Regions from separate parts of the Streptomyces phaeolivaceus genome, predicted to be linked through region 1. Evidence: predicted binding sites of a transcription regulator. Region 1 holds the regulator's gene; each other region holds the start of a gene.
What was found. The regulator HspR, encoded in region 1, represses chaperone genes until heat shock. The targets are predictions, from matches to a motif close to TTGAGNNNNNNNNNCTCAA.

Region 1 (5,287 bases):
CGGGTGGAGGCCGCTCGGCGCAGTCGCAAGGACCGCCTGCGCACCGCGCTCGGTTTCGGTGTCATCGCCGCGGTGGTGTGCTATCTGCTGAGCCTCCTCCTCGGCCCCCTCGTGAACGCGATCAGCGCGACGGTGATCGCGTTCGGGATCGCACACCTGGCTCACGCCTCATGGCGGTTCCGCTCCGCCACTCGCGCCCGCGCGGCCCAGAAGATCACGCTGGAACAGCGATTCGAGCACGAATGGCAGTCCTGGCACCAGCGTCGGCAGTTCCACGAGAGCCATCAGCGGCAGTGGATCGGCGGCCTGGACGCCTGGGGCGCGCTCCCCTACGGCACCGACACCCGGCGGCTGGACATCTTCGGCGGCAGCCAGCGCGGTCGAGAGGGCTTCCTCACGGTCTTCGGCGCCTCGACGCTGCGGGAGCGGCCGTTGATCGTGCTGGACCTGACACAGGCCCTGATCTGCCGTGAGCTGTCCGTGCTCGCCGAAGCCATCCATCTCCCCGTGGATGTGCAGCTGGTACCCAGCCGTATGGCGGAGAGCGGCATCGTCAGCGCTCTCGCACCGCACGAGTTGGTGCAGGCCCTTGTCGAGGCCATGAACGGTGACAACGCCGAGTCCAGCCGGGCCGAGCGGGCCGTCCACACCCGGATCCTCACACAGGTGTGCGGCGCGCTGGGCACCGACGTGTCCCTGGCACGGCTGGGCGCCGGACTGCGTGTGCTGGTCGGAGAGAGCGACGACACCAGGTTGCTGAGCAGGGACGAGCGCAACTTCATCTCGGACGACCTGTTCAGCGACAAGAACAAGGACCAGATACGGGACAGCCTGTTCCGGCTGATGTCCTTCGTGGATCCGCTGGTGGAACTGGGCACGGCCCGCGGGGATCGCGGTCCGGGTTATCTGACGTGCGTCGCTCTCGACCTCGGGGCAGGTTCGGCGAGCACGGAACTGCTGGCCGACCTGGCCGTGCAGAGCGTGATGCGGCGACTGTCCTCCCTGCAGGAGAACGCCCCGTCCGTCGTCGTGGCTCTCGGTGAGCAGGGCCTGCAACGGCGCCATCTCGAACAGCTGGCCCAGGTCTGCGAACGGCGCGGCGCTCAACTCACGTTTGTGCACGCACACCTGAGGGAGGCGGGCGAGGACCTGATCGGCGGCGGCACGGTCGGTTTCATGAGGCTCGGAAACCATCAGGAGGCCATGGTCGCCGCCGACTTCATGGGTCGTCACCACTCCTTCGTCCTGCACACCCTGACGGACACGGAAGGCCGGACCGTCAACACGTCGATCGCCGAGACGATCGGCTCCTCCATGAGCAGGGGCACGACCCACAGCGGTTCCACCACCCGGGGCCGGAACAGCTCCACCACCTATCAGGGGGCCTTCAACCCGCTCTCGACAGCCCAGTCCACCAACTCCGGCCGCAGTCACAGCGAGACGACCGGCGTCTCCACCAGCGTCACGCACGGCACCAACGAGTCCACGACCCGCACGACAGGTGAGAGCGACAGCACCAGCCTGGCCTCGGGGCGACAACGCGTCTACGAGTACGCCCTCGAACCCACGCAGCTCCAGGCACTCGCCGAGTTCAGTCTGCTGGTGGTGGAGCGACAGCCCGGCGGGGCCGTGCGGGTGCACGCCGGAGACTGCAACCCGAACGTCGTTCTGCTCGACCGGGTCAGCACCCAGCCACTGCCCGGTTTCGACACGCCTCCACAGCAGCACAGTCCCGCCCCCGCCCTCACCGAACGGGCCCCCGCCCCGCAGCAACAGGCCCACGCGCCCATCCAGCCCGCCGGAACGCCTCAGCAGCCGTACGCGCCCGCGCCCCACCAGCCCGCGTGGCCGTCCCAGCCACAGCAGCCGCAGCCCCCGGCCGGCTGGACCCCGGGCACTCCGCCGAACCAGCCCGGACAACAGCAGGGCGGCTTCCGGTGACGGACATCGAGCGCAAACCCGACGAAACGATTTTCCGTACAACCTGACCCCCACCTCGGCGTGGACCCACGCGGCCGGAGACTTCCCAGGACGCGGGCCGCTCACCGCGGCCGTCACGTCCGCGTCCGCTGGTCCGTGACCCGCGACTTCGGCTCCGGCGCTGCGTGCCCTCGACCGTGCCGGGAACGAGTCGAAGGGCACCGCCGAGCAGCCCGTCACCACCGTCGACCGGGTCGCGCCCGGCGTTCCCCAGGGGGTGGGCGTCACCGACGCCTCCGAGGACGGCGGGATCCGTGCCGGCTGGCCGGACCGGCTCTCGTACCGGGACGCCTCCGCCGAGCAGGGCGTCACCCATCACTACCGGGTGAGCGCCGTCGACGCGGCGGGCTGGCGAGTCCGCGCGGTCCGCCGCGGTCGACGGCCGGCGCCGGGACGACACACCGCCCTCCGCGGTCACCGGGCTGACCCCCACCCGACCGACCACGGCTTCGCACTGAACCGGGACCCGAACCCGACGCCCGATCCGAGAGCCGAGCGGGACGGTCAGGGGCCCGGAGGTTCGTCCGAACCTCCGGGCCCCTGGCCGTACTTGACGAACCGTCGGCCGACGACGTCAGTCCGCGGACGCCTGGCGTCCCTTCGGCCGCCACACCACCAACGCGCTGCTCTGCTGCACTTCCTGATACGGCACCAGGTCGCGCCGGTAGGAGGCGTGGACCGCGGCCTCGCGCTGGCGCATGGCCGCGGCGGCGCCGTCGAGCGCGGCCTCCATCTCGGCGACCCTCGACTGGAGGGCGGCGACCTGGTTCTCCAGCTCGATGATGCGCTTGATGCCGGCCAGGTTGATGCCCTCGTCCTGCGACAACTGCTGGACCGTACGCAGCAGTTCGATGTCACGGGCCGAGTAGCGACGGCCGCGCCCGGCGGTGCGGTCCGGGGAGACCAGCCCCAGCCGGTCGTACTGACGCAGGGTCTGCGGGTGCAGACCGGAGAGCTGGGCGGCCACCGAGATGACGTACACCGGTGTCTCTTCCGTCAGCTCGTAAGGGTTTCGTCGGCGGCCGTCCATCACATTCATGCTCCCTTCGCGGCCTGGAACAGCTCCGCTCGCGGGTCCTCGCCCGCGGTCGCCTCGCGATACGCCTCCAGCGCGTCACGAGCCTTCCCCGACAGGTCGTTCGGAACACTCACCTCGACCGTGATCAGCAGGTCCCCGCGGGTGCCGTCCTTGCGGAAGGCGCCCTTGCCCCGGGCCCGCATCGTACGGCCGTTGGGGGTGCCCGGAGGCAGTTTCAGGGTGACCGGCGGTCCGCCCAGGGTCGGGACCCGGACCTCGCCACCGAGGGCCGCCTCGGTGAACGTCACCGGGACGGTCACCGTGAGGTTGTCCTCCTTGCGACCGAACACCGGGTGCGGATCGACATGCACGACGACGTACAGGTCGCCCGCCGGGCCGCCCCGTTCACCGGGCGCTCCCTTGCCGCGCAACCGGATCCGCTGGCCGTCGGAGACGCCCGCCGGGATCCTGACCTGCATGGTCCGGGACGACTTGGCGCGGCCCGAACCCTTGCAGATGTCGCAGGGGTCCTCGGCGATCAGGCCCCGGCCCTTGCAGTCCGGGCAGGGGTCGGTCAGCGAGAAACCGCCGCCGGAGCCCCGCGCGACCTGGCCGGTACCGACGCACGTCGGGCACACCCGGGGGGTGCCGTTGGCGTCGCCGGTGCCCGAACAGGCCTTGCAGGGCGACTGCGAGGACATCCGCAGCGGTACGGTCGCGCCCTCGATGGCCTCGGTGAAGCTCAGCGTGACCTCGGACTCGATGTCCTGGCCGCGCCGGGGCTGCACCCGGGTGGTGCCGGAGCTGCCGCGGTTGAACAGTCCGCCGAAGACATCGCCGATGCCCCCGCCGAAGCCGCCCGCGCCCTGGCCGCCGCCGCCCTGGGCGCCGCCTCCGAAGAGGTCGCCCAGGTCGAAGTTGAACGAGCCGCCGCCGGCGCCGGGTCCGGGGCGGAAGCCGCCGTTGCCGAAGAGGGCGCGGGCCTCGTCGTACTCCTTGCGTTTCTTGGGGTCACCGAGGATGTCGTTGGCCTCGGAGATCTCCTTGAAGCGCTCCTCGGCCTTGGTGTTCCCCTTGTTGGCGTCCGGGTGGAACTCACGGGCGAGCTTGCGGTACGCCTTCTTGATCTCGGCCTCGGTGGCGTCCCTGGGGACGCCGAGGACCTTGTAGTAGTCCTTCTCGATGAAGTCCTTGGTACTCATCCGCGACGTCCCTCCTTCCACTCACCCTGCACACCGTCCCGGCCCCTGGCGTCAGCCCTCGTCCGGGCCACCGCTCTCCTTGTCGTCGGCACCGGAGGCACCGGCCGCCTGCTCGTCGGAGCCCTCGGCCTTGACGGCCTGCGCCCCCGGCTGGGGCTCGGCCACGGCCACCCGCGCGGGGCGGATGGTGCGTTCGCCGATGCGATACCCCGGCTGGAGAATCGCCACGCACGTCGTCTCGGTGACGTCGGGCGCGTAGCTGTGCATCAGGGCCTCGTGGATCGTCGGGTCGAAGGGCTCGCCCTCCTTGCCGAACTGCTGCAGGCCCATCTTCGCCGCGACGGTCTCCAGCGACTCCGCGACGGACTTGAAGCCGCCGACGAGTTCGCTGTGCTCCCGCGCGCGGCCGATGTCGTCGAGCACCGGCAGGAGTTCGGTCAGGAGGTTCGCGATGGCGATCTCCTTGACCGTGATCCGGTCGCGCTCGACCCGGCGACGGTAGTTCTGGTACTCGGCCTGGAGCCGCTGGAGGTCCGTGGTGCGCTCACCGAGCGCCGTACGCACCTGGTCCAGCTCTGCCGTCAGACCGGCCACCCGGTCCGCCGCTGCCGCGTCCCCGGCCGGGGCCGCCCCCTCCTGGGGGGCGGCCTTCGGCTCGGCGTCGTTCGAGCCGGAGGGGACGTCGGGCTGTTGCGGCTGACCTTGCGGCTGCTGCTCGTCGAAGCCCGGGGTCTCCTCCGTCACGCGGCACCGTCCTTGCGCTCACGGTCCTCGTCGACGATCTCGGCGTCCACGACGTCGTCGTCGGCCTTGGTGTCACCGGCGGCGGGGCCGGCCTCGCCGCCCGCGGCCTGCGCGGCCTGGGCGTCCGCGTACAGCGCCTGGCCGAGCTTCTGCGAGACGGCCGCGACCTTCTCGGTGGCCGTGCGGATCTCGGCGGTGTCCTCGCCCTTCAGCGTGGCCTTCAGCTCCTCGACCGCGGCCTCGACCTCGGTCTTGATGTCACCGGGGACCTTGTCCTCGTTGTCCTTGAGGAACTTCTCGGTCTGGTAGACGAGCTGCTCGCCCTGGTTACGGCTCTCGGCGG
Region 2 (5,287 bases), 1.6 Mb from region 1:
GAGGTTTGCGGGTGGCAGTGATGCGTGCGAGGAAGGAGGCTTCGGTGGCGGCGACGGCTGTCAGGAACGCGTTGCCCGAAAAGCCCCGGTCCAGCAGGACGATCATTCCGGCGTGCAGGGAGCGCATGAGCCGCCTGCCGTGTCCGGTCTCTCCCTGGGAGCGCGGTCCGAAGGCGGCATCCAGGATCGCCCGGGTGCCACAGGCCACCAGCGCGGTCAGGCAGATCTGCGGGTAGCCGGCAGTTCCGAACCGGTTGGACCCCTTGCCCAGACGGGCCCGGTGCGGCGGGCTGTCGGGAACGTCGAGGTAGGTGCCGTCGATCGCAACGGCCAGCAGGCCCTTGAAGCGGGCGCCGCGGGTGCGGATCACCGTGGCCGGCCCGCGCAGCAGATCGAACAGGGCCCGCATGGGCCGCACGCCCAGACGCCTGCGGGCGTCCCAGAGCCCCGCGCCGGTGATCTTCACGACCGGTATCGTCTCCAGCGCGGCGGTGAGCCTGCGCCAGACGGCCAGGTAGCCGCAGTCCTCGAACAGGGCCGCGGCCAGCAGCAGGTAGACCACCACCCGGGCGGGAATCTTCCGCAGCCGTTGCTGGACAGCACCGGTCTCGGCAAGGACCGCATCGACCATCTCGAACGGGATGATCCGGGTGAGTTCCCCCAGATGCCCCGGGGCGAACACGCCCTTGGCTACCGTGATTTCCCGCGTGATGACACACTGATCGGACAGCGGAGCCTCCGGTCCTGTGAACGGCTGTCTTGGTCGACTGCCAGTTCTACCGGGGCTCCGCTTCCCACGTTCCAAGAAGCCATAGAACCAGAGCGCACTTGCCAACGCTCCCAAAGCCCTAACTTCACGGCCTTGCCTGAAAAGCAGGGGCGCAGCCCCTGCTTTTCAGGGGCGCGGGGAACTGCGCGAGAAGCCCCACCGGACCCGCACCCGACAACGCACCCCACCCGTCAGGCAGCCAGAGGCACCCCCACCTCCGCCGGCGCGAGCGCCAGCTCCAGCACCTGCCGGACATCGGTGACGGCGTGGACGTCGAGCTTGTCGAGGACCTCGGCGGGGACGTCGTCGAGGTCGGCCTCGTTCCGCTTGGGGATGATGACCGTGGTGACACCGGCCCGATGCGCCGCGAGCAGCTTCTGCTTGACACCACCGATCGGCAGCACCCGCCCGGTCAGCGACACCTCCCCCGTCATCGCCACATCCGTCCGCACGAGCCGCCCGGACAGCAGCGAGGCGAGGGCCGTCGTCATGGTGACACCGGCGCTCGGTCCGTCCTTCGGGACCGCGCCCGCCGGGAAGTGGATGTGCGCGCCCCGGTCCTTGAGGTCGGCGACCGGCAGCTCCAGCTCCGCGCCGTGCGCGCGCAGGAAGGAGAGCGCGATCTGCGCGGACTCCTTCATCACGTCACCCAGCTGACCGGTGAGCGTCAGCCCCGCCGCGCCCGTCTCCGGATCGGCGAGCGACGCCTCGACGTACAGCACGTCACCGCCCGCGCCGGTGACCGCGAGCCCGGTCGCGACACCCGGCACCGCCGTACGCCGCTCCGCCGGGTCCTGGGCCGACTCGGGCACATGGTGGGGGCGGCCGATGAGCCCGCGCAGATCCCCGTCGGTGACGGTGAACGGCAGCTCCCGCTGCCCCAGTTCGTGCTGGGCCGCGACCTTGCGCAGCAGCCTCGCCACGGACCGCTCCAGGTTCCGTACGCCCGCCTCGCGGGTGTACTCACCGGCCAGCTTGCGCAGCGCGCTCTCGTCGAGGACGACCTCGTCGGCGCCGAGCCCGGCCCGCTCCAGCTGCCGGGGCAGCAGGTGGTCGCGGGCGATGACGACCTTCTCGTCCTCGGTGTAGCCGTCCAGCCGGACCAGTTCCATCCGGTCGAGCAGCGCCTCGGGGATCGCCTCCAGCACATTGGCCGTGGCGAGGAAGACGACGTCGCTGAGGTCCAACTCCACTTCCAGGTAGTGGTCCCGGAAGGTGTGGTTCTGCGCCGGGTCGAGGACTTCGAGCAGCGCGGCGGCCGGGTCGCCCCGGAAGTCGGAGCCCACCTTGTCGATCTCGTCGAGGAGCACGACGGGGTTCATGGACCCGGCTTCCTTGATGGCGCGGACGATCCGTCCGGGGAGCGCCCCGACATACGTACGCCGGTGCCCGCGGATCTCCGCCTCGTCGCGCACCCCGCCGAGCGCGACCCGGACGAACTTCCTGCCCATCGCGTGCGCCACGGACTCGCCGAGGCTGGTCTTGCCGACACCGGGCGGCCCGACGAGCGCGAGCACGGCACCGCCGCGCCGCCCGCCGACGACACCCAGTCCCCGGTCCGCGCGCCGCTTCCTGACGGCCAGATACTCGGTGATGCGCTCCTTCACGTCCTCCAGCCCGGCGTGCTCGGCGTCCAGCACCCGCTTCGCGCCGCGGATGTCGTACTCGTCCTGGGTCCGCTCGTTCCAGGGCAGTTCGAGCACGGTGTCGAGCCAGGTCCGGATCCAGCCGCCCTCGGGCGACTGGTCGCTGGACCGCTCCAGCTTGTCGACCTCCTTGAGCGCGGCCTCCCGTACCGTCTCCGGCAGATCGGCGGCCTCGACGCGGGCCCGGTAGTCGTCGGACTCCTCGCCGTCCTGCTCGCCGTTGAGTTCACGCAGTTCCTTGCGGACGGCTTCGAGCTGCCGCCGCAGCAGGAACTCGCGCTGCTGCTTCTCGACGCCCTCCTGGACGTCCTTGGCGATGGTCTCCGCGACGTCCTGCTCGGCGAGGTGGTCGCGCAGCTGCTGGGTGGCGAGCTTCAGCCGGGCGATCGGGTCCTCGGTCTCCAGGAGCCGGATCTTCTGCTCGACGGTGAGGAAGGGCGAGTAGCCGGAGTTGTCGGCGAGCGCGGAGACGTCGTCGATCGCCTGCACCCGGTCCACGACCTGCCAGGCTCCGCGCTTGCGCAGCCAGCTGGTGGCGAGTGCCTTGTACTCCTTGACGAGTTCGGTCACCTGTCCGGGCAGCGGCTCCGGCACGCTGTCGTCGATCCGGGTCCCCTCGACCCACAGCGCGGCACCGGGCCCGGTGGTCCCGGCCCCGATCCGTACGCGTCCCCGCGCGCGGATGAGCGCGCCGGGGTCTCCGTCCGCCAGCCGTCCGACCTGCTCGACGGTCCCGAGCACACCCGTGCTCGCGTACGCCCCGTCGATCCGCGGCACCAGCAGGACCTTCGGCTTCCCGGGCTCGGCCCGGGAAGCCGCCTGCGCGGCCTCCACCGCGGCCCGTACATCCGTGTCATTGAGGTCCAACGGCACCACCATTCCCGGCAGCACGACCTCTTCGTCGAGCGGCAGCACGGGCAGGGTGAGCGGTGCGGACGTCGATGCCATGATCTCTCCCTAGGCAGTCAAGTTGAGCTATGCCGACTCAATGCACATGAGCCGAGGAATGTTCCCCGAGGGGCGGGGCGTTCGCTGTGGGCGATCACGCGCCCCGCCCGACCGGGGTCGCGCCACCCCACCCCGACGTAATACCCTCCATCCACCCACACCCATTACATACGCGGAGGTCGTGGTGGACGGACTGGTACGGGCCTGGGTCGACGGATGGGTGCTCTCACGCGGTGCCGCGCCCCCGGTGGTCGAGCCGTGGGGCCGCACGATCGACATGGGCATGGCCCAGCACGTCACCCGCCACGTCCTCTCCGCGACCGGCGACCAGGTGGAGGAGACGACGGTCCGGAAGGTCGCGGACGCCGTCACCGGGACCGGGGTCTGGCTCAAGGTCTTCGCGGAGCCGTCGAGGGTGACGCCCTGGCTGGGCGAGGGCTGGTGGGTGGACCCCGAACCGGGCTGCCTGATGTCGACCCGCCTGGGAACGCACGGGTCCCCCGCCGCCACTCCCCTCCCCGTCCCCGACGGCTACCGGCTCCGCACCTGGTCGTCCGGTGGCGTGACCCGGGTGATGATCGCCGCGCCGGACGGCTCCTTCGCCGCACGCGGCCAGATCGCCCCCACCGGCACCACCGCCGTCGTCGACCAGATGGAGACGTCCCCGGACCACCGCCGCCGCGGCCTCGGCACCCTCGTCATGCACACCCTCACCCGCTCCGCGCTCGCCCGGGGCGCGGAGATCGGCGTCCTGGGCGGAACACCGGACGGCCGGGCGCTGTACGAGTCACTGGGGTGGAGGGTGGAGGCACCACTGACGAGCGCGAGGTCCACGGGGCGGTCGTGAGCGGCCCGAGGCGAGCCGGCGGCTACACGGCGGTCGTGGCCGTCCGACCCCGCCCGGGGCCGACGGCCGGACCGGCCCGCTCCGCCCGCCGCCAGCGCCGCACCACCGGCCAGGTCGCCACCCCGATCGCCAGGGACAGCAGATGGCCCCAGTTCGCCATCGGGTCCGTGAACGCGATCAGGTCGTCCACCAGCATGCCGCCGAACCCCAGCAGGATCGGCCACCGCAGCCACGGCGACAGCAGTCCGGCCAGGGCACCCACACTGGCCGCCACCCCGAAGCTGATGCCGTAGTCGAGGCGGTGGAGGGAGCTGTCGGGGAGATGTCCCGCCAGGACGGCGAGGCCCACCGGGATCTCGGTCGCGAGCGTGGCGAGGACATGCCCCAGCAGGAAGACCCCGGCCGTGCGCCGACCACCGATCCGGCGTTCCAGCGCGGTCAGCACCAGCAGCAGACCGAGGGCGTACGGCGATCCGACCCCGCCCGCGACCCACAGCGCGCTCGCGAGCAGCACGAGCGCGGGGGTCCCGACCAGGTGCGCCACATCCGTACTTGAGCCCTGGTGCAGCGCGTGCACCAGGGCCGGATCGGCGTACTCGGCGATCAGCGAGGTGACCACCAGGACGGTGGCGTAGAAGAAGGTGAAGGGCGTCCCGGTGGGGGTGGGGAGCAGCCGCCAGGGGCGCGGGATCGGGGAGCGCGTACGCCGGGCGGACGCGCCGCCTTCGAGCCCCGCGAACTCCCGCTCCGGCCGCTCCGCTTGCGCTTCCGGCGCCAACTCCGGTGCCGGTTCCGGTGCCGGTTCCAGTGCCGGTTCCGGTTCGGGTTCCGGTTCGGGTGCCGGTTCGGGTGCCGGTTCGGGTGCCGGTTCGGGTGCCGGTTCCGGTTCGGGTGTCGCCACCCGCGCGGGCGCCGCACCCGGCTGCCGCGGCATGCCGTCGAGGACGGGTGCCGGGACGCTGGCGGCCGGGGGCCCCGCGATGTCCACGGGCCCCGCACCGTCCACGGTCTCGACGGCGTCCACGCTCTCGGCGGCGTCCAAGGTGAGGCGCTCCTTCCGGTTCACCCCACCCTCGA
Region 3 (5,287 bases), 3.1 Mb from region 1:
CGAGTTCGTGCCCAGACCCCCGCCCGTGTCGTCTTCCCCACGCGGCCTCGCATGACGCGGGCTTCGTCCCGATCACCGAGATCGCCGGACGTGTCCGGGACCCCAGGCTGGTGCCCATCCCATGGGTTCACCCGATCGGGTGAGCAGAAGCGTCCGCTTCGCCTGCTCACCCGACACACTCAAACAGCTCACCGAGTACAGAAAGGGCGAGTCCGACCTGATCGAGCGGGACGGCAGACTGTTCCTGATCGCCACCCTCGACATCCCCGAACCTGAGGTCTTCGAGCCAAAGGGCTGGATCGGCGTGGACCGGGGCATCACCAACCTGGCCACCACGTCCGATGGTGACAACCACTCCGGCCGCCGTCTGGGCCGCTACCGCAGGTGGCAAGCCCGCAAGAGGGCCGAACTCCAGGCCAAACAGACCCGCAGCGCCAAGCAGCTGCTGAAAAGGCGTGCCCGGCGCGAGTCACGGCATGCGACCCACGTCAACCACAAGATCTCCAAGACTGTCGTTGCTGTCGCCCAACGCACCGATCGTGGTATCGCCCTCGAAGAACTCGGCGGTATCCGCGAGCGGGTCACGGTTCCGCGCGACCAGCGAGCGCGCCAGTCCTCCTGGCCGTTCCACCAGCTCGGCGCGTTCATCGCCTACAAGGCCAAGCGTGCCGGCGTCCCGTTCATCGAGGTGGATCCGGCCTACACATCGCAGCGCTGCCCACGCTGCGGCCACACCGAGCGCGCCAACCGGCGCACGCGGGACCACTTCCACTGTCGTCGGTGCGGCCTCGCTGGGCCCGCCGACCACGTCGCCGGGGCCAACATCGCCAAGCGCGGAGCCACGGCGTGGGTATTCGTCAACATGCCCGACCCGGTCCCCGCCTGAGCGGGGACCGGTAGATGTGCCCCCGTGACCGTCCCGCCGTAGGGGGCAGTCGGGAGCATGAACAACGCCTTGCCGAGCTGAGGCAACGAGCTCGGTGGTTTACGGCTGAGTAGTTGACAGTGAGATGAGCGTCGGACGTGCCGGAGTGTGATCGGATGGGGTACGGAACCCGGCAACGGGACCCCGGCAGGGGGCTCCTGGCAACGGGACCGGCATCGTGACCCACAGAAAGGACTCATCGTGGCCACCACGCGCACCGCACACACCGTCTGGGAAGGCGAGCTGCTCAAGGGCACCGGCACCGTCACCTTCGACTCCTCCGGCATCGGTTCGCAGCCGGTGTCGTGGCCGTCGCGCGCGGAGCAGGCGAACGGCAAGACCAGCCCCGAGGAGCTGATCGCCGCCGCCCACTCCAGCTGCTTCTCGATGGCGCTCTCGCACGGTCTCACCGGCGCGGGCACCCCGCCCACCCGCCTGGAGACGAAGGCCGACGTGACCTTCCAGCCCGGCGAGGGCATCACCGGTATCCACCTCACCGTCCGCGGCGAGGTCCCCGGCCTGGACGCGGCCGGCTTCCAGGAGGCGGCCGAGGGCGCAAAGAAGAACTGCCCGGTCAGCCAGGCCCTGACCGGCACGACGATCACGCTGACGGCCGAACTGGCCTGACGGTCTGCTTCGCGCGCCCCGTCGCCGCCCCATTGACAAGAACCCACTCAAGTTTTGTGCTGGTGGTGGGGACATGTGGCGGAACCTTGCTGAAAGGGGACGGCGATGGGGCGTGCGGTCGGGGTCGATCTCGGTACGACGAACTCGGTGGTGGCCGTGCTGGAGGGCGGCGAGCCGACGGTCGTCGTCAACGCGGAGGGGCAGCGGACCACACCGTCGGTGGTGGCGTTCGCCAAGAACGGCGAGGTGCTGGTCGGCGAGGTCGCCAAGCGGCAGGCCGTGACGAACGTGGAGCGCACCGCGCGTTCCGTCAAACGCCATATGGGCGACGGGGGTTGGCGGTTCCCCGAGCAGGGCGCCGTGGACGGCACCCGCTACCGCCCCCAGGAACTCTCCGCGCGCGTCCTGCAGAAGCTGAAGCGGGACGCCGAGTCGTATCTCGGGGAGGACGTCACCGACGCCGTCATCACCGTCCCCGCGTACTTCGACGACGCGCAGCGGCAGGCCACCAAGGAGGCGGGGGAGATCGCGGGCCTGAAGGTCCTGCGGATCATCAACGAGCCCACGGCCGCGGCCCTCGCGTACGGCCTGGACCGGGGCGAGGAGCAGACCGTCCTCGTCTTCGACCTCGGCGGCGGCACCTTCGACGTCTCCCTGCTGGAGATCGGCGACGGCGTCATCGAGGTGAAGGCCACCAACGGCGACACCCGCCTCGGCGGCGACGACTGGGACCAGCGGGTCGTGGAGTACCTCGTCAAACGCTTCCAGGGGAAGTACGGCGTCGACCTCGGCAACGACAAGATGGCGCTGCAACGGCTGCGCGAGGGCGCCGAGAAGGCCAAGATCGAGCTGTCCAGTTCCTCCGAGACCTCCATCAACCTTCCCTACATCACCGCCTCTTCCGAGGGTCCGCTGCATCTGGAGGAGAAACTGACGCGCGCTCAGTTCCAGGAGCTGACCGCCGACTTGCTCGACCGCTGCCGGACGCCGTTCCACCAGGCCGTCAAGGACGCGAAGGTGAAGGTCGCCGCGATCGACCGGGTCGTGCTCGTCGGCGGCTCGACACGGATGCCCGCCGTGACCGATCTGGTGCGGGAACTCACCGGCAAGGACCCGCACAAGGGGGTGAACCCCGACGAGGTGGTGGCGGTCGGCGCCGCGCTCCAGGCGGGCGTCATCCGCGGCGATGTGAAAGACGTCCTCCTGCTCGACGTCACCCCGCTGTCCCTGGGCATCGAGACCAAGGGCGGCATCATGACGAAGCTCATCGAACGCAACACCACGATTCCCACCCGCCGTTCGGAGATCTTCACGACCGCCGCCGACAACCAGCCCTCCGTCGGCATCCAGGTCTACCAGGGGGAACGGGAGATCGCCGCGTACAACAAGAAGCTCGGCGTCTTCGACCTCACGGGTCTGCCGCCGGCCCCGCGCGGGGTCCCGCAGATCGAGGTGGCCTTCGACATCGACGCGAACGGCATCATGCATGTCTCGGCGAAGGACCTCGCCACCGGCCGCGAGCAGAAGATGACCGTGACGGGCGGCTCCGCGTTGCCCAAGGACGACATCGACCGCATGATGCGGGAGGCCGAGCAGTACGCCGACGACGACCGGCGGCGCCGGGAGGCCGCCGAGACCCGCAACCACGCCGAGCAACTCGTGTACCAGACCGAGAAGTTCCTCCGCGAGAACGAGGAACGGGTTCCGGCCGACAGCCGTGCCGAGGTCGAGGGCGCGGCGGCGGAGGTGAAACGTCTCCTGGACAACCCCGAGGACATCGCCCCCCTCCGCGCAGCCGCCGACCACCTCTCCACCGTCAGCCAACGCATGGGCCAGGCCATGTACGCGGCGGCGGCCTCCGCCGCCCCGACCGACCAGCCGCCGCCCGGCCCCGTCGAGGACGAGGGCGTCGTCGACGCGGAGATCGTGGACGAGGAGAAGGGACCGAAGGGGGGAGCGCGGGACAAGGCGTAGGCCCTCGGCTCCCCGCGGCTCAGTACTTGTCGCGGTACCGCTTGAGGATGTCCCGCGTGGTCGCGGCGGATGCCGCGTGCGCGGCCATGTGGTCGAGGACTTCCAGGTGGAGGGACACCTCGGTGCGGGAGTCGAGGTAGAGGGCGCCGGTGAGGTACTCCGTGTAGACCATGTCGGGGAGTTCGGGTTCGGCGAAGCGGAAGAGGGAGAAGGGGGCGTAGGTGCCGGGGTGGGGGCCGCTGGCGAATTCGCAGACCTGGAGAATCACATGGTCCTTCTCGGTGATCTCCAGGAGTCTGTCGATCTGGTCGCGCATCACCCGGGAGCGGATGCTCACCGGGCGCGTCAGGGACGTCTCGTCCATGATCACCCAGAGATGCGGCGGCTTCTCCTGGGTGAGGAGCTTCTGTCTCGCCATCCGCAACGACACATGGCGTTCGATGGTCTCGGGCCCTGTCTGGCCGATCGTCCCGGCCTCCATCACCGCCCGCGCGTACTCCTCGGTCTGCAGCATCCCCGGTACGAAGTGCGGCTCGTACTGCCGGATCAGATGCGCCGCGCCCTCCAGGCTGACGTACACGCTGAACCAGTCGGGCAGCACATCGTGGAACCGCTGCCACCAGCCCGGTTTGTTCGCCTCTTCGGCCAGCTTCACGAAGGCGACGACCTCGGGTTCGGTGACGCCGTACGTCGTCAGCAGGACCTGGACGTACGGGATCTTGAGCGCGACATCGGCGGTCTCCATGCGCCGTACGGTCGCCGGGGCGACCCGGAGGACGCGTGCCGCTTCCTCGCGCTTCAGCCCGGCTGACTCCCGCAGTTCCTGGAGCCGTCTTCCGAGCACCACCTGACCCACGGTGGGCGCGGCCCGCCGCTCACTCACGCCACGCCTCCCCACGCGCCGAGTACACCAACAGTCTGTCATGCCCCGGTGGACATCTCACAGGGTCGGCCGGGACGTGATGTCTCCGGTGGTTTCCGGCCACGACGACCCCCGAGGGTACGGGGTGCCATGACCTCGGAGGTAATCGACCGCCGCACACCCCACGAGGCAGGGTGAGGTCACCGTTTCCGACAGCCACCTCCACGGAGAGTGAGGTTCGTCATGTCCGTGACCACCCTGCCCGCTGCCCGGCTCGCCGTACTCGCCCGCACCACCGACCCCCGGACCATGCTGCGCCGCTTCCTGGCCGTCGACGCCGTCGTGACCGGCGCGAACGGGCTCGCCTACCTTCTCGCGGCCGGTCCGCTCGACCGGTTCCTCGGGGTCGGCTCCGGGCTGCTCCTCGGGCTCGGCGCGTTTCTGACGGTCTACGCGGCGGGTGTCGCCCTGCTGGCCGCGCGGGAGCGTCCGGCGGCGCCGCTCGTGCGGGCCGTGATCGAGGCCAACCTCGGCTGGGCGGTCCTCAGCCTCGTCGCCCTGGTTCTGTGGCTGACGCCGAGCACGGCGGGCGCGGTGTGGACGCTGCTCCAGGCGGTCACCGTGGCCTGGTTCGCGGCCGTCCAGTACGTCGCCCTCCGCGCGGCCGACAGCCGGAAGAACGCTGACTGACCGTCAGGACAGCAGCTCGTGCAGATACTTGACCGTCGCCGGGTCGGCCGGGAGGAACGTCTCGATGGCCAGCTCGGCCACGGTCACGTCCATCGGGGTGTTGAAGGTCGAGACCGAGGAGATGAAGGACAGCACCCGGCCCTCGTGCTCGATCCGCATCGGCAGCGCGAAGTAGGCACTGGCCGCCGCCCCCGGTTCCGCCCCGGACC

Region 2: lon (endopeptidase La) is a predicted target of HspR. The motif match lies at 3,386-3,404, and genes of this name have one in related genera.
Region 3: dnaK (molecular chaperone DnaK) is a predicted target of HspR. The motif match lies at 1,585-1,603, and genes of this name have one in related genera.

The regions. Positions count from the first base shown of each region.
Region 1 covers NZ_CP045096.1:5,593,647-5,598,933, reverse strand. The annotation lists gene F9278_RS26365 (hypothetical protein) at 1-1,941, shown strand, start outside; gene F9278_RS26355 (heat shock protein transcriptional repressor HspR) at 2,555-3,010, opposite strand; gene dnaJ (molecular chaperone DnaJ) at 3,016-4,200, opposite strand; gene grpE (nucleotide exchange factor GrpE) at 4,252-4,944, opposite strand; gene dnaK (molecular chaperone DnaK) at 4,941-5,287, opposite strand, start outside.
Region 2 covers NZ_CP045096.1:7,234,379-7,239,665, reverse strand. The annotation lists gene F9278_RS33565 (IS4 family transposase) at 1-682, opposite strand, end outside; gene lon (endopeptidase La) at 961-3,363, opposite strand; gene F9278_RS33555 (GNAT family N-acetyltransferase) at 3,548-4,210, shown strand; gene F9278_RS33550 (rhomboid-like protein) at 4,233-5,252, opposite strand.
Region 3 covers NZ_CP045096.1:8,689,013-8,694,299, forward strand. The annotation lists gene F9278_RS39690 (RNA-guided endonuclease InsQ/TnpB family protein) at 122-886, shown strand; gene F9278_RS39695 (OsmC family protein) at 1,127-1,552, shown strand; gene dnaK (molecular chaperone DnaK) at 1,658-3,526, shown strand; gene F9278_RS39705 (helix-turn-helix domain-containing protein) at 3,546-4,409, opposite strand; gene F9278_RS39710 (hypothetical protein) at 4,647-5,078, shown strand; gene F9278_RS39715 (helix-turn-helix domain-containing protein) at 5,082-5,287, opposite strand, start outside.